One region of the Pseudomonas sp. B414 genome, then DNA from elsewhere that is predicted to be linked to it. Evidence: predicted binding sites of a transcription regulator. Region 1 holds the regulator's gene; the other holds the start of a gene.
What was found. The regulator FliA, encoded in region 1, starts transcription of late flagellar genes. The targets are predictions, from matches to a motif close to CTAAAGTTTNNNNNNNNNNNGCCGNTAA.
Positions count from the first base shown of each region.

Region 1 (14,527 bases):
GCTCACATCATCCGTGTCGAACACCCCGACAGCTCTCTCGAGGCCGTCAGTTTTTTCACCTCCGGTGTCAAACCGTCCCTGGCCACTCGCGGCATTGCTTCAAAACAAGCTCAAGACAGCTACATACGTGCGCTGATTGCCCGTGATGTGAAGGTGTTTTATGGACGCCACCAGCTTGAATCGGGCAAGGCTCCGCGCTTTGTCGACAAGGCGACTCCGGCATCCAGAGCCGATCAGGTAGAGATATGGAAGCTGGAAGAGAAAGAGACAGACGTACATATTGCAATCAGCATGTACCGGCTTGCGGCTCGCCAGGCCCAGCTGCCACCTGAACAGCGTATAGAGCAGATTGTACTGGTGTCCGCGGATACCGATATGACGCCGGCCTTGCGGGCTCTCAGGGAGGATTTTGCAGAGTTGAAGCTGGGGGTGATCCTGCCGCACCGACAAGGTATTCAACGAACAGTTCCAGGTTCATTCAAGCAATATGTGAACTGGATACGGCACGTTGTCACGAATACCGAGCTGGCCAGATGTCAGTTACCGCACCGCGTACCCACCCGCAAAAAACCGGCCGACAAACCCGCCTACTGGTGAATAAAGAACAGCCATGCTGTAGTCCTTTAACAACTTGTATTTCTCTCTGTTGCAAATATAAAAAGCGCCCACCGCCGGGCGCACCAGTTACTTATCTATCACAAGCCCCAGCTCGCCGTACCAGCTCACACAACACGGTCTCAAGCACCACCAGCCCCTTGCGCGGTGTTCCGGAAAATTCGATCCAGCCTTCGTTGAAACCATCAATCATCTGCATCCGTGGCTGCGGGTTGCGCGCACCCTGTGCTGTAAACAAGCCACTCCAATCCTCGCGTGGCACCACGCTCATCGTCACCGGCTTGCCCAGCAATTGGCTCAGGCTCGCGGCAATCTGGTTGGGCGTGACGCGCTGAACACTTTCCAGCTCAACAATGCGCAACCCTTCCCACTGCTCTTGCAATAACTCGGCGCCAACACGCCCGACATCCGCTGTGGCAATCATCGGTACCGGTTTGTCCAGCGGCTGCAAGAAGCTTGGAACCACCCCGTTCTCAACGGCCGGAGCAATATCCCACACGGCGTTTTCCATAAACCATCCGGGGCGCAGAAAGGTCACCGGCATGCCCAGTGAGCTCAGGCCTCGTTCCAGCAATTGCAGCTGGTTAAGCAGGTTGGGCTGAGTAACATGAGCACCGATGGTGGACAGGCAAACGACCTTGGCGGGCCGGCCACGCTCTAGCGCCTGCCGGATATTGTCGATGATCAATCGTGCTTCGGGAAACCCCGGCAAAGGGTCGAAGTTCGACGGCATCATGATAAACACCCCTTCTGTACCGCTGAACGCCGAAGCCATGGCCTGAGCATCGTCCACTTCGGCCAATGCCACTTCACAGCCCAATTGCGCCCAGCTTTCGCCCTTTTCGGCGCTGCGTACAACTGCCCGCACCGATTGCCCGGCACCGAGCAAGGCCCGGGCAACCGCGCCCCCCACTTGACCAGTAATGCCTGTGACTGCGTACATATGTGCTCCTCCTCGATTTGCACGACGACTGTCGTGTCGGGAAGAATTATCCGGCGCATTCGCCTCATACTTCGATAGCATGAGTATCATTGAATACATGACGGAGAATCACCAATGAGCTTCGATCCGGGTCTGGCTGGCGGCATGGGTGTTTTGAGCGCAGTGGTAGACAGCGGCAGTTTTGCCAGAGCTGCCGACAGTCTGGACATGACCCCCTCAGGTGTAAGCCGGGCGATATCGCGGCTGGAAAAGCGCCTGGGCATTCGCCTGTTCGATCGAACCACGCGCTCGGTACAACTGACGGATGAGGGCCGCCGTTTCTATGAGCAAATCGCCCCGCTGCTGGCCAGTCTCGAAGAAGCCGCCAACTCAGCTGCCGACTGTGCGCTGACGGTATGTGGGCGCTTGCGTGTGAATATCGACCCGTACTTTTCCAGACTGGTACTCGGTCCGGTACTCGGTCAGTTCATGAGCCGTTATCCGCAATTGCAGCTGGATTTACACACCAAGGATCAGTTGGGTGATCTGGTGGCAGATGGTTTTGATCTGGCCATTCGCTTTGGCTATCCGCAGTCGTCGTCACTGATTGCGCGCAAGCTGATGGAAGTCAGGGTGTTGACAGTGGCCGCACCGGCTTATCTCAAGCGTCATGGCAGGCCTTCAAGCCCGCAGGAGCTTGAGAGTGGTCAGCATATGTGCATCGATTTTCGCGATTCGCAAACAGGCCGGCCTTTTGCGTGGGAATTTCATCGTCCCGGTGAAAAGCTGATTGTGCGCACCGATGGCCGGCTGGTGATCAATGATGCCAGTACGCTATACAGCGCCTGTGAACATGGCCACGCAGTAGCACAAATGCTGGATCTTGGGCTGGAGCCAGCACTCAAGGCGGGCACCCTGGTGGAATTGTTTCCCGACTGGCCGAATGAGCGGTTTCCGCTGTATGCCTTTTACCCGTCGCGGCATCTGCCGGCGGCCAAAGTGCGGGCGTTTCTGGAGTTTGTCAGTGAGCTGAGTTCAACGACGCGCTGAACCTGTGGGAACGGGCTTGCTCGCGATGCAGACGACGCGCTGTAACTGTCAGACCAGGTTGATGCAATCGCGAGCAAGCCCGCTCCCACACGATCCGACTCGTTCCACAATATCGGTCCTTTAACCCTTGTACATCTTGCTCATCAGCTCGGCCTCAGCCTGGGTCAAGCCGCACGCCTGGGTCAGTTCATCGACGCTGGCGCCCATGCTGACCAGGCGCGCGGCCTGGTTGAAGGACAGGCTGGTGGGGTCACGCTGCTCCAGTTGGGTCAGCTTCTCGGGCAGCGGTGCGACCACGGCGCGCAATTCGTGCAGGGCTTCACCCATTTGCACATTGCCGTTCTGGTAGGTGTCCAGGCGCCGCGCCATTTCCCGCAGGCGCCGGTCACGCTGCTCATCGTCCGCCGCCTGTTGCGCCGCAAGCACGCGCTGGCGGCGCACATGGCTGATAAACAGCCACAGGGTCACGGCCCACAACAGGCCCAGGACGATTACCGCCGCCTCAAGGATCAATCAGATGTTCTCCAGATCTGACCATTCTTCCTCAGTCATCATCTTGTCCAGCTCAACCAGAATCAGCAGTTCGCCGTTCTTGTTGCACACGCCCTGGATAAACTTGGCCGATTCGTCGTTGCCCACGTTAGGCGCCGTTTCGATTTCCGACTGACGCAGGTAAACCACTTCCGCCACGCTGTCGACCAGAATGCCAACCACTTGCTTGTCGGCTTCGATAATGACGATACGGGAGTTATCGGTAATTTCAGCGTTGTACAGACCAAAACGCTGACGTGTATCTATGACCGTTACCACGTTGCCGCGCAGGTTGATAATGCCCAGCACGTAGGAAGGCGCACCGGGAACCGGGGCGATTTCGGTGTACCGCAGCACTTCCTGCACCTGCATTACATTGATGCCGTAGGTTTCGTTGTCCAACTTGAAGGTAACCCATTGCAGGATCGGATCTTCCAAACCCTGTGCAGCTGACTGTTTCATACCCCAAACCCCTGACTGAAATACCGCAAAGTTCTGATGACTGGCGGCTCACCCGCACGGGCGAGCAGCAACCAGAATTGTTTTTATGACTTGCCCTTGGCGATCAACTCGGCCAATTGCTCAACATCCAGCAAAGCGCACATATGCTCAATCACAGTGCCCGCCAGCCACGGCCGCTGCCCGCGCTGGGAGCGCCATTTGATTTCGTTGGGGTGCAGGCGCAACGAACGGCTGACCTGATGCACGGCCAGCCCCCATTCATGACCCTGTACGGAAATAACGTATTGCAGGCCTTCGCGAAAATCAGCGCGATAGCGTTCAGGCATCACCCAGCGCGCCGTATCCAGCACATTGAGCTTGCCACCCTGGCTGGGCAGGATTCCCAGAAACCAGTCCGGCTGCCCGAACAGCGGGGTCAGTTCACGCCCGGCCAGGGAGTAGATCGAGCCCAGGCACACCAATGGCACCGCCAGGGTCAGCCCGGCCACGTCAAACAGCAGGCACTCGAAGGGTTCGGCGGCCCACGCCGGGCGACCGTCGTCGGGTATGGGCAGATGCGCACCCGGCGCGCTCGGGCGATGAACCTCTACCAAGGGATGGGCCAGCGCCTGCGCAGGCACGCCGACTTCGGCCAGTTCCACCGGCATTGCCAATTCAGCGGGTGCCTCGGCAATCTGTTCCGGCTCCGCGGGTTCAGCCGCTTCCAGCGCTTGCGTTGCATCAAACAGCAAGTCGTCGAGATACGACTGCAAGGCCACTTGCGATCGGTTGGAAAGTGCTATCGGCTGCGTCATAAAGTGCCCCACTCAACAGCCTCGCGACAGAGACTTGTAGTCGTTATCGGCCATGCACGACCGATACTTGAATGCCTGCCCACTTCACGCCACCTGCGGTGCAAGCTGGCGGGTCAATACGTGTTTGAGCAACGCACGGTAGGCGATCACCCCGCGGGTCTTGTCATCGAACTGCGAAGGCGTCTGCCCTGCCCGGCTGGCATCGCGCAAACGGGTATCGACCGGAATAAAACCCTGCCACAAGGTCTCGGGATACACATCGCGCAACACCCGCAGGGTACTCATCGATGCCTGGGTGCGGCGGTCGAACAGGGTCGGTACGATGCAGAACGGCAGCTCCTGCGCACGCGAGCGATTGATCATGCGCAGGGTATGAACCATGCGCTCCAGCCCCTTGAGTGCCAGATGCTCGGTCTGCACCGGAATGATCAACTGTTGGCTGGCCGCCAGCGCATTGACCATCAGCACCCCCAGAATCGGCGGGCTGTCGATGATCGCGTAGTCATAGTCCTGCCACAGTTGCGCCAGGCTGCGCGCAATCACCAGGCCCAGGCCACTTTGCCCCGGGGCTTGACGCTCCAGGGTTGCCAGTGCGGTAGTGGCAGGCAGCAAGGCAATCTTTTCGTGGCTGGTGGGCAGCAGTAATTGCGCAGCCAGGCCTTCAGGCACCTGGCCCTGATGCAGAAACAGGTCATAGACGCTGTGTTCCAGGCCATCGGGGTCATAACCAAAGTAACTGGTCATGGAGCCGTGGGGGTCAAGATCGACAATCACCACACGTTTGCCCGCCTCTGCCAGCAAACCGGCCAGGGCGATGGATGTGGTGGTCTTGCCGACTCCACCTTTTTGATTGGCTACTGCCCAGACTCTCATTCAGTTGTTCCTCCCGGCTGCATGCGTGCCGGCCGAGATTATAGGTTTGGTGACGGGGAATTGACGGCATCCCCGCGAACCAGCGGCTGTGGTTGTGGCGGTGCAGTTTGTGTGCCAGCCCGCTTGAGGGCAGCATCCGGTGTTGCATGTGCAGTGCCCGTACCGGTCAGGCTGCGGCGTACTTCAAGGTTACGCGACACCACCAGTACTACCCGGCGATTGAGTGCGCGCCCCTCTGGCGTGGCATTGTTGGCCACCGGCTGAAACTCGCCGTAGCCCACCGAGGCCATGCGCCCGGGGTTGACCCCCTGCATCGCCAGCATGCGCACGATACTGGCCGAGCGCGCCGACGACAGCTCCCAATTGGTCGGGTACTGCGCGGTGCGGATCGGCAGATCGTCAGTAAAACCCTCGACATGAATCGGGTTTTCGAATGGCTTAAGGATCGCCGCTACCTTGTCGATAATGGTGAACGCCGCATTGCTGGGCATGGCATCGCCGCTGCCGAACAACAGGCTGGAGTTGAGTTCGATCTCGACCCAGAGCTCATTGCCGCGCACCGTCAATTGTTTGGAGGCAATCAGGTCGCCAAAGGCATTGGTGATGTCATTGGCAATGGTCTTAAGCGGGTCGTCGGGCACTTGGCCAAGGCCGGCATCGGTATGCTCACTGTCCTTGATCAGCGGTTGCGCAGGCTGGGTGGTCAGCGGTCGCTCTTCGCCAATGGGCACCGGCTTGATACTGCGCTCGGTGTCATTGAACACCCCCACCAGCGCCTGGGAAATTACCCGATACTTGCCTTCATTGATCGAGGAAATCGAGTACATGACCACGAAAAAAGCAAACAGCAAGGTGATGAAGTCCGCGTAGGACACCAGCCAACGTTCGTGATTGACGTGATCATCAACGGAGCGACGGCGCCGACTCATGGTTAACCCGTAAAGCCTTGCAGTTTGAGTTCGATCGAGCGCGGGTTCTCGCCTTCGGCAATCGACAGAATGCCTTCGAGCAACATCTCGCGGTACAGCGACTGGCGCATGGCAATCGCCTTGAGCTTGCTGGCAATGGGCAGCAACACCAGGTTGGCACTGGCCACGCCGTAGATGGTGGCGACAAAGGCCACGGCAATACCGCTGCCCAACTGCCCCGGGTCGGCCAGATTACCCATCACATGGATCAAGCCCATGACCGCGCCGATAATGCCGATGGTCGGCGCGTAGCCGCCCATGCTTTCAAACACTTTCGCCGCCTCGATATCGCGGCTTTCCTGGGTCATGTAGTCGACCTCCAGGACGCTGCGAATGGTTTGCGGCTCAACCCCGTCGACCAGCAACTGCAGGCCCTTGCGGGCATAGCTGTCGGGCTCGCTATCGGCCACGCCTTCAAGGCCCAGCAGGCCTTCCTTGCGCGCCGTCAGGCTCCAGTTGACGACGCGATCAATGCCGCCCGTCATGTCGATACGCGGCGGAAACAGAATCCATACCAGGGTTTGCATCGCCCGTTTGAACGCACTCATGGGCGACTGCAGCATCGCCGCGCCCACAGTACCGCCCAGCACGATCAACGCTGCCGGGCCATTGGCCAGGGCGCCCAGATGGCCGCCCTCCAGGTAGTTGCCGCCGATAATCGCGACAAACGCCATGATGATGCCAATCAGGCTGAGCACGTCCATCAGTGGCAAGCCTCGGCCAGATGCCTGCCGATATCGTCGAGGCTGTAAACAGCATCGGCCAGGTTGGCTTTGACGATGGCCATGGGCATGCCATAAATCACGCAGCTGGCTTCGTCCTGTGCCCACACCTGGCTACCGCCCTGCTTGAGCATACGGGCACCTTCGCGACCGTCTGCACCCATGCCGGTGAGGACTACCGCCAAAACTTTGTCACCAAAGGACTTGGCCGCAGAACCGAAGGTAATATCCACGCAGGGCTTGTAGTTCAAGCGCTCATCGCCTGGCAGGATGCGTACCGCACCACGACCGTCGATCATCATCTGCTTGCCGCCCGGGGCCAGCAGGGCCAGGCCGGGGCGCAGGATATCGCCGTCTTCGGCTTCCTTGACGCTGATGCGGCACAGCTTGTCCAGGCGCTCGGCAAAGGCCTTGGTAAACGCGGCGGGCATATGTTGCACCAGCACGATCGGCGCCGGGAAATTGCCCGGCAACTGGGTCAAAACCCGCTGCAAGGCCACCGGGCCGCCGGTCGAGGTGCCAATGGCTACCAGCTTGTAGGCCTTGCGTTTGGGCGCAGCTGAAGCGGGTGTTGACGCAGCAGCGCCACGGCTGGCAATCGGCGTGGTGCGCGCCGGGGCCGGGGAGGCAACAGGGGCAGGTACAACAAAACCGCCCAGCGCAGGCCGGGCCGCAGGAGGCGGGGCTACCGGCACCGGTGCGCTGTAACTGGACATTCGACGATTGCTGCGCGAGATGCTGTGTACCTTCTCGCACAACATCTGCTTGACCTTCTCGGGGTTGCGCGAGATGTCTTCGAAATTTTTCGGCAGGAAATCCACCGCCCCGGCATCCAGCGCATCGAGGGTGACGCGGGCGCCCTCATGGGTCAGCGAGGAAAACATCAGTACCGGGGTCGGACAGCGCTGCATGATATGGCGCACGGCCGTGATGCCATCCATCAACGGCATCTCGTAGTCCATGGTGATCACGTCCGGCTTGAGTGCCAGGGCCTGATCAATCGCTTCCTTGCCATTGGTGGCGGTGCCGATCACTTGAATCGTCGGATCAGCCGACAGAATTTCCGAGACGCGGCGGCGGAAAAAACCGGAATCATCCACCACCAGGACCTTGACTACCATAAACACTCCGTTAGGCGTTGCGGGGCGTCACTGCCCCGACTCACCAGAATCAAATACGCCGTGATGCGTAATGCTTGAGCATGCTCGGAACATCCAGGATCAAGGCAATACGGCCATCACCGGTAATGGTGGCGCCCGACATGCCGGGCGTGCCCTGGAGCATTTTGCCCAGCGGCTTGATCACCACCTCTTCCTGACCGACCAGTTGATCGACCACAAAACCGATGCGCTGGGTGCCGATCGACAGAATCACCACATGCCCTTCGCGCTGCTCTTCATGGGCCGCAGAGGCCACCAGCCAGCGCTTGAGGTAGAACAATGGCAGGGCCTTGTCGCGCACGATCACCACTTCCTGGCCGTCCACCACATTGGTGCGCGACAGGTCGAGGTGGAAGATTTCGTTGACGTTGACCAGCGGGAAAGCAAACGCCTGATTGCCCAGCATCACCATCAGGGTCGGCATGATGGCCAGGGTCAGCGGCACCTTGATCACGATTTTCGAGCCACGGCCCAGGGCCGACTCGATGCTCAACGAGCCGTTGAGCTGGGCGATCTTGGTTTTCACCACGTCCATGCCCACGCCACGCCCGGACACATCGCTGATCTCGGTCTTGGTCGAAAAACCCGGAGCAAAGATCAGGTTGTAGCAGTCGTTCTCGCTCAGGCGATCGGCGGCATCTTTGTCCATCAGGCCTTTTTTCACGGCCAGGGAACGCAGGAAGTTGGCGTCCATGCCTTTGCCGTCATCGGAGATCGACAGCAGGATATGGTCGCCTTCCTGCTCAGCCGACAGGATCACCCGGCCACAGCTCGGCTTGCCGGCGGCGGCACGTTCTTGCGGGGTTTCGCAACCGTGGTCGACGGCGTTGCGCACCAAGTGGACCAGTGGATCGGCCAGGGCCTCGACCAGGTTTTTGTCCAGATCGGTCTCTTCGCCCACCAGCTCCAGGCTGATTTCCTTTTTCAGCTGACGGGCCAGATCCCGCACCAGACGCGGGAAGCGCCCGAAGACTTTCTTGATCGGCTGCATGCGCGTCTTCATCACCGCGGTTTGCAGGTCGGCAGTAACCACATCAAGGTTGGACAGCGCCTTGGCCATCTCCTCGTCATGGCTGTTCAGGCCCAGGCGCACCAGACGGTTACGCACCAGCACCAGCTCGCCGACCATATTCATGATGTCGTCAAGCCTGGCGGTATCGACCCGTACTGTGGTTTCAGCTTCGGAGGCGACCGGTTTTTCCGCCGGCGCCACCGCAGCGCGGGCCGGGGCCGCGCGCGCAGCAGCAGCAGCAGCAGCAGCCACAGGCTTGACCGCTGCAGGCGTGGCCACGACCGCAGCAGAGTCGGCACTGAACTTGCCCTTGCCGTGCATTTCATCGAGCAAGGCTTCGAACTCATGATCGCTGATCAGATCCGGGTTACCTGCAGGCGCTGCATCCGTCAGCGCAGGTTCAACTGCTGCAGTCTCCAGCGCATCGGCGCTGAACGAACCCTTGCCATGCAACTGATCAAGCAAGGCTTCGAATTCGTCGTCGGTAATTTCGTTACTGACTTCGGCGGGCGTGGCAGGTGCCTCTTCGGGCACAGCGGCAACCACCGCAGCATCCGCAGAAAACTGGCCCTTGCCGTGCAACTGGTCGAGCAGCAATTCGAATTCGGCGTCGCTGATTTCGTCGCTGGTCGCGATCTCAGCCGATGCCGACGCGTGCGGCTCGGCTGCAGCCGCCTTGACCGCATCGAGCGAGTCGAGCAACTGTTCAAATTCGCTGTCGCTGATATCGGTCACCGGGGCTGTAACTGCAACCACCGCCACAGCTGCGGGTGCAGCCACAACCTGCGCCGCCGCAGGCTCGGCCAAACGTGCCAGCGCCGCCAGCAACTCGGGGGTTGCCGCAGTGATCGGGCGGCGCTCGCGCACTTCGCTGAACATGCCGTTGACCGCATCCAGGGCCTCAAGCACCACGTCCATCAACTCGGCGTCGACGCTGCGCTCACCCTTGCGCAGGATGTCGAAGACGTTTTCGGCGATATGACAGCACTCCACCAATTCGTGGAGCTGCAGGAAGCCGGCGCCCCCTTTTACAGTGTGAAAACCGCGAAAAATGGCATTGAGCAAATCCGCATCATCCGGTCGGCTTTCCAGCTCGACCAGTTGCTCGGACAGCAACTCCAGAATTTCGCCGGCTTCAACCAAAAAATCCTGAAGGATTTCTTCATCGGCGCCGAAGCTCATGTACGTGCTCCTTGAAATAGGCTCGTAGCGCCGGGCAACAGCGCCCGCACGTCCACCAGTCCTAAAAACCTAAACTGGACAGCAAATCGTCTACATCATCCTGACCGGATACGACGTCATTACGTGTATCGGCATGAATCTGCGGACCTTCACCCTTGGCCTGGTTTTTTTGCGAATTATTTTCAGCGCGCAGTGCATCGCGGTCGTGCTCGATCCCGGCAAAGCGGTCCACCTGGCTGGCCATGAGCACCAGCTTGAGCAGATTGCTCTCAACATCCGTCACCAATTGCGTCACGCGCTTGATCACCTGACCGGTAAGGTCCTGGTAATCCTGAGCCAGCAAAATATCCGTAAGGTTGGCGGAGACCACCTGGTTTTGCGTTTCGCTGCGTGTCAAAAAACTGTCAACCCGACGCGCCAGCTCGCGAAATTCCTCGGCACCGACTTCGCGACGCATAAAGCGCCCCCAGTCTGCACTCAGGGCCTTGGCTTCCTGACCCAGACCGTTGACCAGCGGTGTGCTGTTTTCCACCAGGTCCATGGTCCGATTGGCTGCCGCTTCCGTGAGCTTCACAACATAGGCCAAACGTTCGGTGGCATCCGTGATCTGCGACACTTCTTCGGCTTGCGGCGTGCTCGGATCAATATGAAAATTGACAATGGCACTGTGCAGTTCTCGGGTCAGCTTGCCGACTTCGCGATACAGCCCGCGATCGCGGGTCTGGTTGAGTTCGTGAATCAACTGCACGGCATCGCCAAACTGGCCTCTTTCAAGGCTTTCGACCAATTCGTGAGCATGTTTTTTCAGGGTCGATTCAAAATCGCCCTGTGTAGCTTCGTTATGCTCCATAGCGCCCCCAGGCAACCGATCAACCGATGCGATCAAAGATCTTTTCGATTTTGTCTTTGAGTGCAATCGCCGTGAACGGCTTGACTACATAACCGTTCACACCGGCCTGGGCCGCTTCGATAATCTGCTCGCGCTTGGCTTCAGCGGTCACCATCAGCACCGGCAGGTGCTTGAGTTTTTCGTCTGCACGCACATGGCGCAGCAGCTCGATACCGGTCATGCCCGGCATGTTCCAGTCGGTCACCAGAAAGTCGATCTGCCCCAGGTTGAGGATCGGCAACGCCGTGATGCCGTCATCCGCCTCGACCGTGTTGGTGAACCCGAGGTCACGCAACAGGTTTTTAATGATCCGCCGCATCGTTGAAAAGTCATCAACGATGAGGATTTTCATGTTCTTGTCCAATTCGACCTCCAAGCAGTCTTTAGCGCGCTCACTTCCTGAACGCGCCATTCAATCAATTCGTTATCAAACACAGCCTAAATCGACTGTGGGAGCGGGCTTGCTCGCGATGCGGGCGGCGCGGTTTTTCTGATTCACCGTGTCGATCCCATCGCGAGCAAGCCCGCTCCCACAATAAGTGCGCGCCTTGCCTTCAGTGCGCCCGCCACTGCCCCAGGCGTGCACGCAGACGTGCGGCGCACTGGCTGTGCAACTGGCTGACCCGGGACTCGCTGACCCCCAGCACTTCGCCGATTTCCTTGAGGTTCAGCTCCTCGTCGTAGTACAGCGCCAGCACCAGCCGTTCACGCTCGGGCAAGTGGGCAATTGCATCGGCCAGGGCGGCCTGGAAGCGCTCGTCTTCCAGATCCCGCGACGGCTCCGGGTGGGCACTTGCGCCATCTTCATGCAGCCCTTCGTGTTCGCCGTCCTGCAACAGATCGTCGAAACTGAACAGGCGGCTGCCCAGGGTGTCGTTCAAGATGGCGTAATAATCATCAAGGCTTAACTGGAGTTCGGCCGCAACTTCATGATCTTTAGCGTCACAACCGGTTTTTGCTTCAATTACCCGAATGGCATCACTGACCATGCGCGTATTTCGATGCACCGAGCGCGGTGCCCAGTCGCCCTTGCGCACTTCATCGAGCATCGCGCCACGGATGCGAATCCCGGCATAGGTCTCGAAACTCGCACCCTTGCTCGCGTCGTATTTACCCGACACTTCCAGCAGGCCGATCATCCCGGCCTGGATCAGGTCATCCACCTGCACACTGGCCGGCAAGCGCGCTAGCAGGTGATAGGCAATGCGCTTGACCAGGGGCGCGTAGCGCTCGATCAGCTCATACTGGCTGTCACGCGACGACTTGCTGTACATGCGATAGCCGCTGGCTGTCATTAAAAGCGCCCTCCTGCTTGCTGCACCAGACGCTCGACAAAAAACTCCAGGTGCCCCCGGGGGTTGGCGGGCAACGGCCAGGTATCCACTTTCTGTGCAATGGCTTTAAACGCCAACGAACACTTGGAGCGCGGAAACGCTTCGTAGACGGCGCGCTGCTTTTGAACGGCCTTGCGTACGCATTCATCGTAGGGCACGGCGCCCACGTACTGCAGGGCCACATCCAGAAAGCGGTCGGTGACCTTGGTCAGCTTGGCAAACAGATTACGGCCTTCCTGCGGGCTCTGGGCCATGTTCGCCAGCACACGAAAGCGGTTCATGCCGTAATCGCGGTTGAGCAGTTTGATCAGCGCATAGGCATCGGTGATCGAAGTCGGTTCGTCGCAGACCACCAGCAGCACTTCCTGGGCGGCGCGGACAAAGCTGACCACCGACTCGCCGATCCCGGCGGCGGTGTCGATCACCAGCACATCCAGGTTATCGCCAAGGTCGCTGAACGCCTGAATCAAGCCGGCATGCTGGGCCGGGCTCAGATGCACCATGCTCTGGGTGCCCGAGGCCGCCGGCACGATGCGAATTCCGCCAGGGCCCTGGAGCAATACGTCGCGCAGCTCGCAACGCCCCTCGACCACATCGGCCAGGGTGAATTTGGGGGTCAGGCCCAACAGAACATCGACGTTCGCCAGCCCCAGGTCCGCGTCCATCAACAGAACGCGCCTGCCCAGCTCGGCCAAGGCGATGGACAAGTTGACTGACACGTTAGTTTTACCGACGCCACCCTTGCCGCCGGTCACTGCGATCACCTGTACGGGATGCATGCTGCCCATGATCTTTCTTTACCTTGTCTTACTTAGACGCGGCTACATGCGTTGGCTGCTCGTTCCCCAGCGGAACAAAACCTTCAGACCATCAGATGTAGGTACATTGCAACGTAATCTTGCTACCTCAGCCAACCCGCTTGGGCGGGCTGTGGTAAATATCAGCGAACATGTCAGCCATGGCTTCTTCGCTGGGTTCTTCCTGCATTTGCACACTCACTGCGCGGCTCACCAACTGGTGCCGCCGCGGCAAGTGAAGGTCATCCGGAATCCGTGGCCCGTCAGTGAGGTAGGCCACCGGCAGATCGTTACTGATCGCCAGGCTCAACACTTCGCCCAGGCTTGCTGTTTCATCCAGTTTAGTGAGGATGCAACCGGCCAATCCGCAACGCTTGTAACTGAGGTACGCGGCCGTCAGCACCTGCTTCTGACTGGTGGTGGCCAATACCAGATAATTCCTGGCCTTGATCCCCCGCCCGGCAAGGCTTTCAAGCTGCAGGCGCAGCGCCGGGTCGCTGGCTTGCAGGCCAGCGGTATCCACCAGCACCACGCGCTTGCGCACCAGCGGCTCCAGGGTCTGCCCCAGGGACTGGCCGGGAGCAACGTGGGTCACCGGTACATTGAGAATCCGCCCCAGGGTCTTGAGTTGCTCCTGGGCACCAATACGAAAACTGTCCATGCTCACCAGGGCGATATTCTGCGCGCCGTACTTGAGCACATAACGCGCCGCCAGCTTGGCCAGCGTGGTGGTTTTACCCATCCCGGCAGGGCCGACCATGGCAATCACCCCGCCCTCTTCCAGCGGCTCCAGCTCCGGCGTGGCGATCATTCGCGCCAGGTGCGCCAGCAGCATCCGCCAGGCCTGGCGTGGTTCTTCGATACCCGCCACCTGCGCCAGCAAATCCCGCGACAGCGGCCCGGACAGGCCGATACGCTGCAAGCGGCGCCACAGATTGGCCTGCGCAGGCTTGGCATCCTGCAACTGGCTCCAGGCCAGCGAGCCGAGCTGGACTTCAAGCAACTCACGCAGGCCATTCAACTCGTGGCGCATATTGTCGAAAGCACGCTGATCGATCGTTGGTGCGGCGGGCACTGGTGCAGGGCGCGGCGGCTCTTGCAGGGTCGGTTCAATCAACGGCTCGGCGGCGGTCAGCGGCAACCCGGCAAACAGCTGCCGGTTATCGCCAGCACCGGCCTCGCCGTCACCGCGCAGGCTCAACTCGGCCTGGGCCGA
Region 1 covers NZ_JBUZTQ010000016.1:18,302-32,828, reverse strand. The annotation lists gene ACZRMH_RS14990 (NYN domain-containing protein) at 1-597, shown strand, start outside; gene ACZRMH_RS14985 (NmrA family NAD(P)-binding protein) at 689-1,558, opposite strand; gene ACZRMH_RS14980 (LysR family transcriptional regulator) at 1,673-2,587, shown strand; gene ACZRMH_RS14975 (DUF2802 domain-containing protein) at 2,708-3,100, opposite strand; gene ACZRMH_RS14970 (chemotaxis protein CheW) at 3,101-3,580, opposite strand; gene ACZRMH_RS14965 (CheW domain-containing protein) at 3,664-4,374, opposite strand; gene ACZRMH_RS14960 (ParA family protein) at 4,459-5,247, opposite strand; gene motD (flagellar motor protein MotD) at 5,286-6,176, opposite strand; gene ACZRMH_RS14950 (flagellar motor protein) at 6,179-6,919, opposite strand; gene ACZRMH_RS14945 (protein-glutamate methylesterase/protein-glutamine glutaminase) at 6,919-8,058, opposite strand; gene ACZRMH_RS14940 (chemotaxis protein CheA) at 8,108-10,291, opposite strand; gene ACZRMH_RS14935 (protein phosphatase CheZ) at 10,353-11,141, opposite strand; gene ACZRMH_RS14930 (chemotaxis response regulator CheY) at 11,161-11,532, opposite strand; gene fliA (RNA polymerase sigma factor FliA) at 11,735-12,475, opposite strand; gene fleN (flagellar synthesis regulator FleN) at 12,475-13,302, opposite strand; gene flhF (flagellar biosynthesis protein FlhF) at 13,421-14,527, opposite strand, start outside.

Region 2 (14,527 bases), on a different contig from region 1:
GCCAGGCGTGACAGCAGGTGATGCGGCAACAGGTACTGACTGAGGAGGAACAAACGCTTTTTCATTCAAGGTCCTTAATTTTTTGCAGGCAGCTCGACAGGGGTGTCGGGGTGGTTGCCCCATTCGCCCCAAGAGCCGGCGTAGCCTTTGACGCGCGGGTAACCGAGCGCTTTGGCGACGAGATAAGTAAAGCCAGAACGGTGGTGGGTCTGGCAGTGGGTAATCACTTCTTTGTCTGGCGTGATGCCCAGATCCTTGAGGATCTGCGCCATGTCAGTGCGAATGCGCAGGCTGCGGGTTTTATCCATGCCGGCGGTCCATTCAAAATTCTTTGCCCCGGGAATATGTCCGCCCTTGGCCGCCAGCACTTTTTCACCACTGTATTCGGCTGCACTGCGCGCATCCCAGATCGCCAGGTCGGCGGCGCCCAGGCGGCTTTGCAGGTACTCGCGGGTGGCGGTGGGCTCGTCGTGCAGGGTTAGCGTCACGGTGCCATTGGCAGCGGGAGGCACGTCCTGGCTGACGCCATAGCCTTCAGCAATCCAGGCGTGAATGCCGCCGTCCAGATAGTGATATGCCTTGTGCCCGATCACATCCAGCAGCCAGATAAAGCGTCCGGCCCAGCCGCCGCCTTCGTCGTCATAGACCACGTAGACCGCATTCGGGTTGTGCCCCAGTTCACCAAACAGCGTTTCCAGCGACGCTTGCGAAGGCAGCAGGCCGGGTGCCGGTGGCAGGCCCAGTTGCGTGCGTTTAGGATCGACAAAGCGGGCGCCCGGAATATGCCCGGCTTCGTAGCGCGCAACGCTGGTCAAATCAACCAGGATCAGTTCGGGGGCGTTGAGCCGGGCGAGCAGGTCGCTGGGTTCAATCACTAACGGCAAGCCAGAGAAGCCAGGCATAGGAAGCCTCCAGAGCAAAAAGGGGGGGATTGTAGCGCTAGCGCCCGCGAGTACTAAAGCTATTCAGGGCTTTCTCGATGCATTGGGCGGTTTTGCCAAATGCCTGCACGCTGGTTTCCGAAAATGGCCCGCCGCCCTGGTCTGCCAGGATCAGCATGACCACGCGGCCGTTATTGCTCAGCGAGCGTAGCAGCAGATGCTCGCCGGGGAACAGGCTGCGCAGGCTGTAGGGTAATACCGCGGATATCACGGCGTTGTTTTCGGGGGTCAGGCGCACTTGCGCCGGTTGCGTCATCAAGCGTTGCAGCGCGGTGCTGTCGCTGATGTTGATGTTCAGGTCGAAGGCGGTCCTGCCCAGCCCGGCAATCTGGTTGACGCTGAGGATGGTCGAGGTTTTATCGGGAGTGAGCAGCATCACCCGGCGCATGCCGCACGCCTGCAAGGCTTCACGGGCGCAGGTGCTCAGGTGCATGGGATTGGTGAATGCGCTGGGTTGCTCCAGCAGTTGCCCGCAATGTTTGCGCCAGGCAGCCAGTGATTCGGCCGAGGGCGGCGGCGCCGCCAGCGAACTATGCCCCGTGCGGCGTGAATCCCACGGCCAGAGCAAGGCCTGGGCCGGATGCCAAAGGTCGGGGCTGGAGTGATAGCGCGCGCTGCTCGCGGCCTGTTGATGCGCCTGCTGCTGGACTTCGTCCAGCGGCATTTGCAGGTACAGGCTGGTGACGTACTGCCAGCGCAGGTTGTGCGGTGTGTCCCAGGCCTGTTGGGCCGACAGTGCCAGGCAGTTGGCCAGCAATACACTGTTGGCGGGCTGATTGAGCCAGCGCCGCAGCGCCGGGTCGGCGTCGAGCAATTGTTGCTGGCGCAGCGGATGATGAGTGTCGCGGGCGATATGCAGCACCCTGACCAGGGTGCGGCGCTCTTCGGTGATCACCGTATAACCCTGCATCACCCACCCCGGCAGGCGCCACAGTTCGGCCATGGCGCGGCAGATATCAAACAGCGGCACGCCAAACAGTTCCAGCTCGACTTTTTTCGCGCACTCGCTGTGCTCGACCACGCGCCGCTCCCAGGTTTCAAGCAGCAGTGGGTGAGTGAGTGCCAGGGCCCATAACGGTGACAGAAACAGCAAGCTGCTCCAGTAGATTTCCTGCCAGAGCCGCGCCAGGCGGTTGCCGAACAGGCCAATGGCCTGTTGTGCGGCGTGCTGGCTGATCAGCTGGATTTGCCGGTAGGCCAGCGGGATATCTTCGATTGCCAGCGCGGGCACATGTTCGAGCAGCATCTGGGTGCGCTTGAGGCCCAGGCGATTGATCGCCACTTCAAGGCTTTCGGCAGGCTCGCTCAGGCTGCTCTGGGCCTGTTGGTTGGCTTCGCGAATCAGTCTGAGTGCGAGTGCCGGGCTGTCCTGCATGACCTCGGCAATTTCGCGCAAGGAGCGGCGACTGTCGTTGATTGTCTTGAATACCCGCGCATGGCTGGTTTGCGGGATCGGCAGATCAACAGCGTCCAGGTGGGCAACCCAGGCATCCAGGGTGGTGGGTGTTGATGTTGGTGCGCTGGTTTCGTTGGCCATAATGGGGACGCGATGATCATCCAATGTGGGGGTCGAATGGCTTTTCGGCTCTACCGGCTATAGTCTGGCGCAGATTCGCCGATAAGGAGAAGAAGAGTTTTAGCTACGCTGGAATATGACCTTGAACCGACCCAAGAAGTACTTTTATATCTATGGCTAAAATTATCGGCATCATTGTTGTATTCGCGAGCGTGCTCGGCGGATACGTGCTTTCCCATGGCAAGATCGGGGCGCTGATTCAGCCGTTCGAGGTGTTGATCATCGGCGGTGCGGCCTTTGGCGCGTTCCTGCAAGCCAACCCCGGCTACATGACCATGCACGTGATCAAAAAATCACTGGGCATGTTCGGCTCGCGTTTCTCCCACGCTTTTTATCTGGAAGTGCTGGGCCTGGTTTACGAGATTCTTAACAAGAGTCGCCGCGAAGGCATGATGGCCATCGAGGGCGATATTGAAGACGCGGCCGCCAGCCCGATCTTCGCCAAATACCCCACCGTCCTTAAAGATGAGCGCATGACCGCGTTTATCTGCGATTACCTGCGCATCATGTCCTCGGGCAATATGGCTCCCCACGAGCTAGAGGGGTTGTTCGACATGGAGTTGTACAACCTCAAGGAAGAGCTGGAGCATCCTTCCCACGCCGTGACCGGTATCGCCGACGGCATGCCGGGCTTCGGTATCGTGGCTGCGGTACTGGGTATCGTGGTGACCATGGCCTCGCTGGGTGAAGGCGATCAGGCCGCCATCGGCATGCACGTCGGCGCCGCGCTGGTGGGTACCTTCTTCGGTATTTTGGCTGCCTATGGATTCTTCGGGCCTTTGGCGACGTCTTTGGCCCACGATGCCAAGGAAGAGCTCAACGTGTACGAATCGATCAAGGCCTCGCTGGTAGCTTCGGCCTCGGGCATGCCGCCATCGCTGGCGGTCGAGTTTGGTCGCAAGGTGCTGTACCCCAAGCATCGGCCGAGTTTTTCCGAGCTGGAACAAGTGGTTCGCGGTCGCTGATTTATGGAAAACAACCAGCCCATCATCATCAAGCGCGTCAAGCGCTACGCCGCAGGCCATCACGGTGGCGCGTGGAAAATTGCCTTTGCCGACTTCGCCACGGCGATGATGGCGTTCTTTCTGGTGATGTGGCTGATGACGGCTGCCACGCCAGAGCAAAAGATCGCCATTGGCGGTTATTTCAAAGATCCGATCGGTTTCAGCGAAAGCGGTACGCCCTACGTCATAGACCTGGGCGGCACCCCGGCATTGGCGCCGGAAAACACCCTCAATCCCGAAGAAAAGCTGCAACCTCAGCCCGACAAGATCAAGGTCGATGCCGAGCAGGTTGAAAGCATGGCCGAGCAGGTGGAGAAAGAGCGCCTTGAATTGCTGCTGCAAGAGTTGCAGAACAAGGTCGAAGAAAACCCGCAACTGCGCAAATTCAAGGATCAGTTGCTGTTTGAAATTACCCCGGACGGTCTGCGCATTCAGATCATGGATGCTGAAAACCGGCCGATGTTCGATGTCGGCAGTGCGCGGCTCAAGCCGTACTTCGAGGATATTCTGCTGGCCATGGCCGACACCATCAAAGCGGTGCCGAACAAGGTCAGTATAAGCGGCCATACTGATGCCATGCCTTACGCGGGTGGTGGCGATTACGGCAACTGGGAGTTGTCGGCCAACCGTGCCAATGCCGCGCGGCGTGCCCTGGTGGCGGGCAGCTACCCGGATGCGCAGGTGGCGCGGGTGGTGGGTTATGCCTCGTCAGTACTGTTCGACAAGGCCAAGCCTAATAACCCGGTCAATCGCCGGATCGATATCGTGGTACTGACCAAAAAGGCCCAGCAGGCGATTGAAGGGGAGCAGGGTGCGGAAGCGGTCAAGCCTCAGGAGCTGCCGAAGGAGCCGGTCGATCCGATCAAACTGCCAGCGGATAAACAGCCACTGCCGATGCATGAAGAGCGCCAGAAGCTGAATTTGTTTGACGACCCGCCGCCCTCACCCTAACCCTCTCCCGGAGGGAGAGGGGACTGACCGTGTTGATGCCGGATTCAACTCAGGCCATCAGATTGGCAAAATTCTCAAATATCCCCCAATCAGTCCCCTCTCCCTTTGGGAGAGGGTTAGGGTTAGGGGCTTTTGACCCTAAGTCAGTAACTCGACTCAGGCAAGCTGGCAATGATCGAGCGATAGCTGTTCATGCGCTGCTGCTGTACACGACCATCTTCCAGAGCCATCAGCAATGCACAGCCCGGCTCGCGGTCGTGCTTGCAGTCGCGGAAGCGGCAGGTGCCGATCAGGTCGTTGAACTCGATAAAGCCCGCTTCAACATCGGCGCGGCTTACATGGCCCAAGCCGAATTCACGAATACCCGGGGAGTCGATCAGTTCGCCGCCGCCCGGGAAGTGGAACAACCGCGCCGTGGTCGTGGTATGCGTACCCTGGCCGGAAATCTCCGACAAAGGCCCGACCCGCAGGTTGACCTCAGGCAGCAGGCTGTTGACCAGGGACGATTTGCCCACGCCCGACTGACCCACAAACACGCTGATATGACCGTCCAGTTGCGCTTGCAACTGCTGCATGCCATCACCGTGATGGGCCGACACTTCCAGCACCGGGTAGCCCAACTGACGATAAACCCCCAGCAACGCATTGAGCGCTGGCGCGTTTTGATCGTCGATCAGGTCAGCCTTGTTGAGCAGCAACAACGGACGAATCCCGGCGTGCTCGGCGGCCACCAGATAGCGGTCGATCAGGTTGGCGTGCGGCTCGGGCATGGGTGCGAACACAATCACGATCATGTCGACGTTGGCTGCAACCGGCTTGAGCTGGCCACGGCTGTCAGGGCGGCACAGCTCGGTTTTACGCGGCAGCTGGGCGACGATAACGCCGATACCCTGGTTGCCGGCGCGCCATACCACCGTGTCACCAGTTACCAGAGCGGGCAGGTTGGCGCGCAGGTGGCAACGGAACATCTGGCCTTTAAGCTCACCTTCCTGGGCTTCGACTTCGACCTGCACACCAAAGTGCGCGATCACCAGACCGAGCTGTTCAGCGCCTAAATCACCGCCTTCAAGCGCTTCGACGGCACTGGATTCACGTTTGGCGGCGCGGGCAGCGCGCTCGCCCTGGATCTTTTCGATGCGCCAATTCTGACGACGGTTGAGCTGGCGTTTGGCCATGGGTGTTCCGTGTTGATAAAACGATAAGGAGGGTAAAACGCTGGCGAGTTTAGCACGAGGGCAGCACGGCTAAGCTAAACTGCGCGACTAAGCACTGGAGGCCATTATGCAAAACGCGCAGAACCTGATCTGGATCGACCTGGAAATGACCGGTCTGGACCCTGACAACGACGTCATTATCGAAATGGCCACCATCGTCACCGACAGCAACCTCAACACCCTGGCTGAAGGCCCGGTCATCGCCATCCACCATAGCGATGAAGTGCTGGCGCGCATGGACGAATGGAACACCCGCACCCACGGCGGCAGCGGCCTGACCCAGCGGGTCAAGGACAGCACCACCAGCATGGCCGAAGCCGAAGCGCAGACCATCGCGTTTCTGGAACAGTGGGTGCCTAAAGGCAAGTCGCCGATCTGCGGCAACAGCATCTGCCAGGACCGCCGCTTCCTGTACACCCATATGAAAGCCTTGGAAAGCTACTTTCACTACCGCAACCTGGACGTCTCGACGCTTAAAGAGCTGGTAGCGCGCTGGGCGCCGGAAGTACGCGACAGCCTGGTGAAAAAGGGCACGCACCTGGCGCTGGACGATATCCGCGAGTCGATCGCCGAGCTGCAGCACTACCGCAAGCATTTCATCAAGTTTTAAGCGCGCTCCTACAAAGAGCTGTGTTCCTTGCCCCCTTTTGGTGCCCGCGCCAACTGAGTAGACTGCGCGCCTTCTTGCAAGGATCGCCGCCATGTTGCTGATGCTCTATTTAGTTGCCATTACTGCCGAAGCCATGACCGGCGCGCTGTCTGCCGGGCGTCGGGGCATGGACTGGTTCGGCGTGGTGCTGATTGCCTGCGTCACCGCGTTGGGCGGCGGTTCGGTGCGTGACGTACTGCTGGGGCATTACCCACTGACATGGGTCAAACACCCGGAATACCTGGTATTGACCACCTTTGCCGCGCTGGTGACGATCTTTATCGCGCCCTTGATGCGCCATTTGCGCTCACTGTTTCTGGTGCTCGATGCCCTGGGGCTGGTGGCGTTTACCCTGATCGGCTGCATGACCGCGCTGGAAATGGGCCAGGGCATGCTGGTGGCTTCGGTGAGCGGAGTGATTACCGGGGTATTTGGCGGCATCCTGCGGGATATCTTCTGCAACGACATCCCGCTGATCTTCCGTCGCGAGCTGTATGCCAGCGTGTCGTTTGCTGCGGCCTGGTGTTTCTTGTTGTGTACTTATATGGAAATGCCCAACGAACAGGCGATTTTCGTCACCTTGTTCGGCGGGCTATTGCTGCGCTTGCTGGCAATCCGCTTTAACTGGGAAATGCCCAAGTTCGTTTATAACGACGAGCATTGAGCTGCAGTCATAGACTTGTGGGAGTCGGGCTTGCCCGCGATGGCATCACCTCGGTCTGTCAGGTAAGCCGAGTTGTTTGTATCGCTGGCAAGCCAGCTCCCACAGAGGTCTTTGTGTCAGGCGCGATTTGCGTGTTGTGCCAGCGCCCACTGCACATGCTCCTGCACCAGCTCCGACGGGTATTCACGCCGTGCGTTCAGCGCTTCCAGTACCGGAATCGTTGATGGCGCATTACCCAGCCCCACCGCCAGATTGCGCAACCAGCGCTCATACCCGGCCCGGCGCAGCGGCGAGCCTTCGGTGCTGCTCAAGAACTTGTCTTCATCCCACATAAACAACTCGGCCAAGCCAGCGTTGTCCAGGTTATGCCGTGGCTTGAAGTCGCCCTCGGCCGTGGTGCGGGCAAAACGGTTCCACGGGCAGACGATCTGGCAGTCATCGCAGCCGAACACCCGATTGCCGATCATCGAGCGCAGCTCAACAGGTATCGCGGTTTTCAGTTCGATCGTCAGGTACGAAATGCATTTGCGTGCATCCAGTACATAGGGCCCGACAAAGGCATTGGTGGGGCAGATGTCCAGGCAGGCGGTGCAGCGCCCGCAGTGTTCACTCTCGTGGGGCGGGTCCACCGGTAGCGGCAAGTCGACAAACAGCTCGCTCAGGAAGAAATAGCTGCCCGCCTTGCGATTGAGCACCAGAGTGTTTTTGCCAATCCAGCCCAGACCGGCCTGTTGCGCGATGGCTTTTTCCAGCACCGGGGCGCTGTCGACAAAGGCGCGAAAGCCAAACGGGCCAATATCTGCCTGAATGCGGTCGGCCAGTTGCTGCACGCGCTTGCGGATCAGCTTGTGGTAATCGCGGCCCAGGGCGTAGCGCGATACGTAGGCTTTTTCCGGTTGGGCCAGCAATTGCGCCATATGGGTGTCGCCGGGCAGGTAGTCCATGCGCAGCGACACCACGCGCAATGTGCCGGGCACCAGTTCGTCAGGGTGCGAGCGTTTACTGCCGTGGGCGGCCATGTAGTCCATGTCGCCGTGATAGCCGGCATCGAGCCAGCGTTGCAGATGGTGTTCGTGTTCTCCCAGGTCGAGGCCGGTAATGGCGACTTGTTGAAAGCCCAGCTCGCGGCCCCATTCCTTGATGGATTGGGCGAGGGCGGGGAGGTCGGCAGTAATAGCAGGCATGGGACAAGAGAAACCGGGGCTGAGATGCGTATAATTCTGCCAGACATCGGAGCCAAACACGCATGCCGCAGACCAAACACCTGTTAGTCGACCCCAAAGCCCTTTGCGCAGATAACCTGGCGCAACTGCCCGGGCGTGCCCCGAGCGCCCATAAAGGCCAGTTCGGCCATGTGCTGCTGGTGGGCGGCGACCGCGGCTTTGGCGGCTCCATTACCCTCAGTGCACAGGCTGCATTGCGCTGTGGCGCGGGGCTGGTGTCACTGGCTACACGCCCTGAGCACGTACCTGCCGCTCTGGTGCGGGTGCCCGAGGTGATGGCCCTGGGTGTGTCATCGGCCAATCAACTGATGGGCGTTTTGGCCCAGGCTTCGGTGGTTGTGGTCGGCCCGGGTTTGGGGCAGGCGCCCTGGGGGCGTAGTCTGTTGTCGGCAGCGGCCCAGGCAAAAATGCCGCAGGTGTGGGATGCCGATGCGCTTAATCTGTTGTCCAACTCAGCCATGGAGCTGGCGAAAGGTTCGGTGATCACCCCGCATCCGGGGGAGGCTGCGCGGTTATTGGGCATCACCACCGGGCAAGTCCAGGCCGATCGGCCGGCAGCAGTCCGGGCGCTGGTTAAAAAATACTCAGTGGTGTGCGTCCTTAAAGGAGCCGGCACTTTGATCGCAGGACTGGATGATGAGTTGGCCATTTGTAATCAGGGACATCCGGCAATGGCCACGGCCGGTCTGGGTGATGTGCTGGCAGGCGTGATCGGCGCACTGCTGGCCCAGGGCATGGGCGCCTATGAGGCGGCATGCCTGGCGGTGTGGCTGCATGCCCGCGCCGGAGAACAACAAGGACAATTGGGCCGTGGGCTGGCGGCCAGTGATTTGATTCCAGCCATTCGTCAGTTGTTGGAGGAACACGCACCGTGCATGAAATAACACTGCAATTGGCCGATGAAGAGGCCATGACCGCATTTGGCGCGCGTCTGGCCACTGTCACTCAAGGTCACGGTTTGATCTTTCTGGACGGTGACCTGGGTATGGGCAAGACCACCCTGTCACGCGGCCTGATTCGCGGCCTTGGCCACACCGGCTCGGTCAAAAGCCCGACCTTTACCCTGGTTGAGCCTTACGAAATTGGCGATATCCGCGCCTTTCACTTTGACCTGTACCGCCTGGTCGACCCTGAAGAGCTGGAATATATGGGGATTCGCGATTATTTCGACGAAGACGCCCTATGCTTGATTGAATGGCCAGATAAAGGTGCGGGCTTTTTGCCAAAGCCTGACCTGACCATTACCATTAGGCCGCATAACACCGGGCGTTTGCTGACGCTGACGCCCCAAGGTTCCCGTGGCGAGTCTTGGTGTGCCGCACTGGCGCCGGAATACAAATAATGATGGGGTTTGGTATGCGCTTTCGCGCGTTAGTAAGTGTGGTGGGTGTGTTGCTCAGTGTCATGGCGGTGAATGCCCTGGCGGCATCGCAGGTCAAAAGCGTGCGTTTGTGGCGGGCACCGGACAACACACGACTGGTTTTTGACCTGACCGGCCCGGTGCAACACAGCGTATTTACCCTGACCGCGCCTGACCGCCTGGTGATCGATATCAATGGCGCGACCCTGGCCGGGCCACTGAACGTGCAAACGGCGAATACGCCGATCAGCAGCATGCGCTCGGCGCAGCGCACCCCCACAGACTTGCGCGTGGTGATCGACCTGAAAAAGGCCGTCACCCCGAAAAGCTTCGTGCTGGCGCCCAATGCCCAGTACGGCAACCGCCTTGTGGTCGACCTGTATGACCAGGGTGCCGACCTCACGCCGAGCTTGCCTGCCACCAATGTGGCGACGGTGCCTGTGGCGCCGGTCACCCCGGCCCAGCCTGATGTGAAGCTACCGCCGATCCCGAGTGGCAAACGCAGTGTGGTGGTGGTGATTGACGCCGGCCACGGCGGTGAAGACCCGGGTGCCTCAGGCTCTGCAGGCCAGCGTGAAAAAGACGTGGTGCTGGCAATTGCCAAAGAGTTGCAGCGCCAGATCAACGGCATGAAAGGCTTCCGCGCTGAACTGACCCGTACCGGCGACTACTTTATCCCGCTGCGTGGTCGTACCGAAATCGCCCGCAAGAAGGGCGCCGACCTGTTTGTGTCGATCCATGCTGACGCCGCACCGTCCAAGGCTGCCTTTGGTGCTTCGGTGTTTGCCCTGTCCGAGCGCGGTGCCACTTCCGAGACCGCCCGCTGGCTGGCTGACAGCGAAAACCGTTCCGACTTGATCGGCGGCGCTGGCAACGTAAGCCTGGATGACAAGGACCGCATGCTCGCGGGTGTGTTGCTCGACCTGTCGATGACCGCTTCGCTGACCTCCAGCCTGAACGTCGGGCAGAAAGTGCTGAGCAACATCGGTCGGGTGACGCCGTTGCACAAGCAGCGCGTGGAGCAGGCTGGATTTATGGTGCTCAAATCGCCGGACATTCCGTCGATTCTCGTCGAGACCGGGTTTATCTCGAACTCCAACGAAGCCTCCAAGCTGGCCTCGAGCAGTCACCAGCAAGCGCTGGCCCGTTCGATCAGCAGCGGCGTGCGCCAGTTCTTCCAGCAAAACCCGCCACCGGGCACTTACATTGCCTGGCTGCGTGACACCGGCAAAATCGCCCAGGGCGCTCGCGAACACACGGTTCGCCCCGGCGAAACCCTGGCGATGATCGCTGTGCGTTATCAGGTGGGCGTGGCGACACTACGCTCGAGCAACAGCCTGAAAACCGATGAATTGAAAGTCGGCCAGAACCTGAATATTCCGGCTACTGCCCTGGCGGCCCAGCAATGAGTGAGGAAGTATTGAGCAGCAGCGCACGAATTGAACTGCTCAGCCCGCGCCTGGCCAACCAGATTGCTGCGGGCGAAGTGGTTGAACGCCCGGCGTCGGTGATCAAGGAATTGCTGGAAAACAGCCTCGACTCTGGCGCCAAGCGTATCGACGTCGATGTTGAACAGGCTGGTATCAAGCTGTTGCGGGTGCGTGACGATGGCAGCGGCATTTCCAGCGACGACTTGCCGCTGGCGCTGGCGCGTCACGCCACCAGCAAAATCCGCGACCTCGAAGACCTTGAGCGGGTGATGAGCCTGGGCTTTCGTGGTGAGGCCCTGGCCTCCATCAGCTCCGTGGCCCGCCTGACCCTGACGTCGCGCACCCGTGGTGCCGATCAGGCCTGGCAGGTCGAGACCGAAGGCCGTGATATGGCGCCACGGGTTCAGCCCGCAGCGCATCCGGTCGGTACCTCGGTTGAAGTGCGCGACCTGTTCTTCAATACCCCGGCGCGGCGCAAGTTTCTCAAGACCGAAAAAACCGAGTTCGATCACCTGCAAGAAGTGATCAAGCGCCTGGCGCTGGCGCGGTTTGATGTGGCGTTCAATCTGCGTCACAACGGCAAAACCATCCTCAATCTGCACGAAGCCCACGACGATACTGCCCGTGCCCGGCGTGTGGCGGCGGTGTGCGGCTCGGCGTTTCTGGAGCAGGCGCTGCCGATCGAGATCGAGCGCAATGGCCTGCATTTGTGGGGTTGGGTTGGGTTGCCGACTTTTTCGCGCAGCCAGGCCGACTTGCAGTATTTCTATGTGAATGGCCGTGCGGTGCGCGACAAACTGGTCGCCCACGCAGTGCGCCAGGCCTATCGCGATGTGCTGTTCAACGGTCGGCATCCGACCTTTGTGCTGTTCTTTGAAGTCGACCCTTCGGTGGTCGACGTCAACGTGCACCCGACCAAGCACGAAGTGCGCTTCCGTGACGGGCGCATGGTGCATGACTTCCTCTATGGCACTTTGCACCGTGCCCTGGGTGATGTGCGCCCGGAAGATCAACTGGCCGCACCTGCGCCGGTGCCCGGGGCCGAACGCCCGACGGGGCTGGATGCCGGTGAATTCGGCCCGCAGGGTGAAATGCGTCTGGCGGCCAATGTGCTGGAGCGGCCGCAATCGGCACCCACCCCGCATGTAGCCGGCTCGGGCGCAGGCGCCGGCTATCAGTATCAATACCGCCCGCAATCTTCCGGGCCATCGGTGCCGGTCGAAGAGGTGCGCAATGCCTATCGCGAATTCTTTGCGCCATTGCCCGAGGCCAACGCCGCGCCGCTGCCGGATGGGCAGGGTGATATTCCGCCGTTGGGCTTTGCCCTGGCGCAACTCAAGGGCATTTATATCCTTGCTGAAAACGCTCAAGGGCTGGTGCTGGTAGATATGCACGCGGCCCATGAGCGGATCATGTATGAACGCCTGAAAATCGCCATGGCCAGTGAAGGCCTGAGCGGCCAGCCGCTGCTGGTGCCGGAATCGATTGCGGTCAGCCAGCGTGAAGCCGATTGCGCCGAAGAACACGCCGAGTGGTTCCAGCGCCTGGGCTTTGAATTGCAGCGCCTTGGCCCGGAAACCCTGGCTATCCGCCAGATCCCGGCCCTGCTCAAGCAGGCCGAGGCTCAACGTCTGGTTCACGATGTACTGGCCGACCTGATGGAATATGGCACCAGTGACCGGATTCAGGCCCATCTCAACGAACTGCTCGGCACCATGGCCTGCCACGGTGCAATCCGCGCCAATCGCCGTTTGGCGATCCCGGAAATGAACGGCTTGTTGCGTGACATGGAAAACACCGAGCGCAGTGGTCAGTGCAATCATGGTCGTCCCACCTGGACCCAAATGGGCCTGGACGACTTGGACAAACTCTTTTTGCGCGGTCGCTGATGACAGGTTCCAACGCTTTACCCCCGGCCATTTTTTTGATGGGGCCGACTGCCGCAGGCAAAACCGACCTGGCCATCGAGCTGAGCAAGGTGTTGCCGTGCGAGCTGATCAGCGTCGATTCGGCACTGGTCTATCGCGGCATGGACATCGGTACGGCCAAACCCTCGAAAGAGATTCTGGCCGCACACCCGCACAAGCTGATCGATATTCTCGATCCGGCCGAGAGCTATTCGGCGGCCGATTTTCGGCGCGATGCGCTCAAGGCCATGGCTGAAATCACCGCGCGGGGCAATATCCCGCTGCTGGTGGGTGGCACCATGCTCTATTACAAGGCTTTGATTGACGGCCTGGCCGACATGCCCCCGGCAGATCCTGCGGTGCGCGCACAGCTTGAAGAAGAGGCTCAACGCCTTGGCTGGCAAGCCTTGCACGACCAGTTGGCGGCCATCGACCCGGAGTCTGCGGCGCGCATTCACCCCAATGATCCGCAGCGTCTGACGCGGGCGCTGGAGGTTTATCGGGTCAGCGGCATGAGCGTAACGACACATCGGCAAAAACAATCTGAACAAACGACTAAAGCAGCGGCTTCTGGGCACAGCCAATTGCCCTATACTGTCGCGCATCTGGCCATCGCTCCGGCGAACCGTCAGGTGCTGCATGAACGAATTGCACTAAGATTCGGGCAGATGCTGGAACAGGGGTTCATTGACGAGGTCATAAGCCTGCGCAATAGAAGTGACCTGCATTCAGGTTTGCCGTCTATACGTGCTGTAGGCTATCGCCAGGTCTGGGACTACCTCGACGGCAAGCTGACAGCGGCCGAAATGCAGGAGCGCGGCATCATTGCCACGCGCCAGTTGGCCAAGCGTCAGTTCACCTGGTTACGCAGCTGGAATGATTTGCATTGGCTGGACAGTCTGGACTGCGACAATCTGCCACGAGCCTTGAAATGCCTGGAATCCGTCTCCATATTGAGCTGAGTCTTGGCAAATGCCGTCTATCCTATGGATGTGGCGACAGCGGTCATCTAATTTTTGATTCTATTTTTTATCCTTACAGGAGTGCGGCATATGTCAAAAGGGCATTCGCTACAAGACCCTTACTTGAATACTTTGCGTAAAGAGAAGGTTGGCGTTTCCATCTACCTGGTCAACGGGATCAAGCTGCAGGGGACCATCGAGTCTTTCGACCAGTTCGTAATCCTGCTGAAAAACACCGTCAGCCAAATGGTTTACAAGCACGCAATTTCGACAGTCGTACCAGTACGTCCAATTCGTCTGCCTAGCGCAACTGAATCGGATCTGGCAGACGCTGAACCAGGTAACGCCTAAAATAGGAGCATCCTTTGTTCTTTGAGCGCCACGGTGGTGGTGAGCGAGCGATCCTCGTTCATTTGGAAGGACAGGACCCTGAGGCGCGCGAAGATCCGCAGGAGTTCCAGGAGTTAGCTGTGTCGGCTGGCGCCGATACCGTCGCGTTTTTTAACGTGCCGCGTCATCGGCCATCGGCCAAATACCTGATTGGCAGTGGCAAGGTCGAGGAGTTGCGCGACCTGGTCAAGGCCGAGAAGGTCGACATCGTGATTTTCAATCACGTACTCACGCCCAGTCAGGAACGTAACCTCGA
Region 2 covers NZ_JBUZTQ010000003.1:113,844-128,370, forward strand. The annotation lists gene asd (archaetidylserine decarboxylase) at 1-65, opposite strand, end outside; gene ACZRMH_RS04030 (rhodanese-like domain-containing protein) at 75-902, opposite strand; gene ACZRMH_RS04035 (HDOD domain-containing protein) at 940-2,478, opposite strand; gene motA (flagellar motor stator protein MotA) at 2,631-3,482, shown strand; gene motB (flagellar motor protein MotB) at 3,486-4,472, shown strand; gene rsgA (small ribosomal subunit biogenesis GTPase RsgA) at 4,616-5,647, opposite strand; gene orn (oligoribonuclease) at 5,754-6,296, shown strand; gene ACZRMH_RS04060 (trimeric intracellular cation channel family protein) at 6,388-6,999, shown strand; gene queG (tRNA epoxyqueuosine(34) reductase QueG) at 7,116-8,183, opposite strand; gene ACZRMH_RS04070 (NAD(P)H-hydrate dehydratase) at 8,246-9,106, shown strand; gene tsaE (tRNA (adenosine(37)-N6)-threonylcarbamoyltransferase complex ATPase subunit type 1 TsaE) at 9,094-9,564, shown strand; gene ACZRMH_RS04080 (N-acetylmuramoyl-L-alanine amidase) at 9,567-10,991, shown strand; gene mutL (DNA mismatch repair endonuclease MutL) at 11,003-12,901, shown strand; gene miaA (tRNA (adenosine(37)-N6)-dimethylallyltransferase MiaA) at 12,901-13,881, shown strand; gene hfq (RNA chaperone Hfq) at 13,972-14,232, shown strand; gene hflX (ribosome rescue GTPase HflX) at 14,247-14,527, shown strand, end outside.
Region 2: a site for FliA is predicted at 2,536-2,563, ahead of motA (flagellar motor stator protein MotA). Genes of this name have one in related genera too.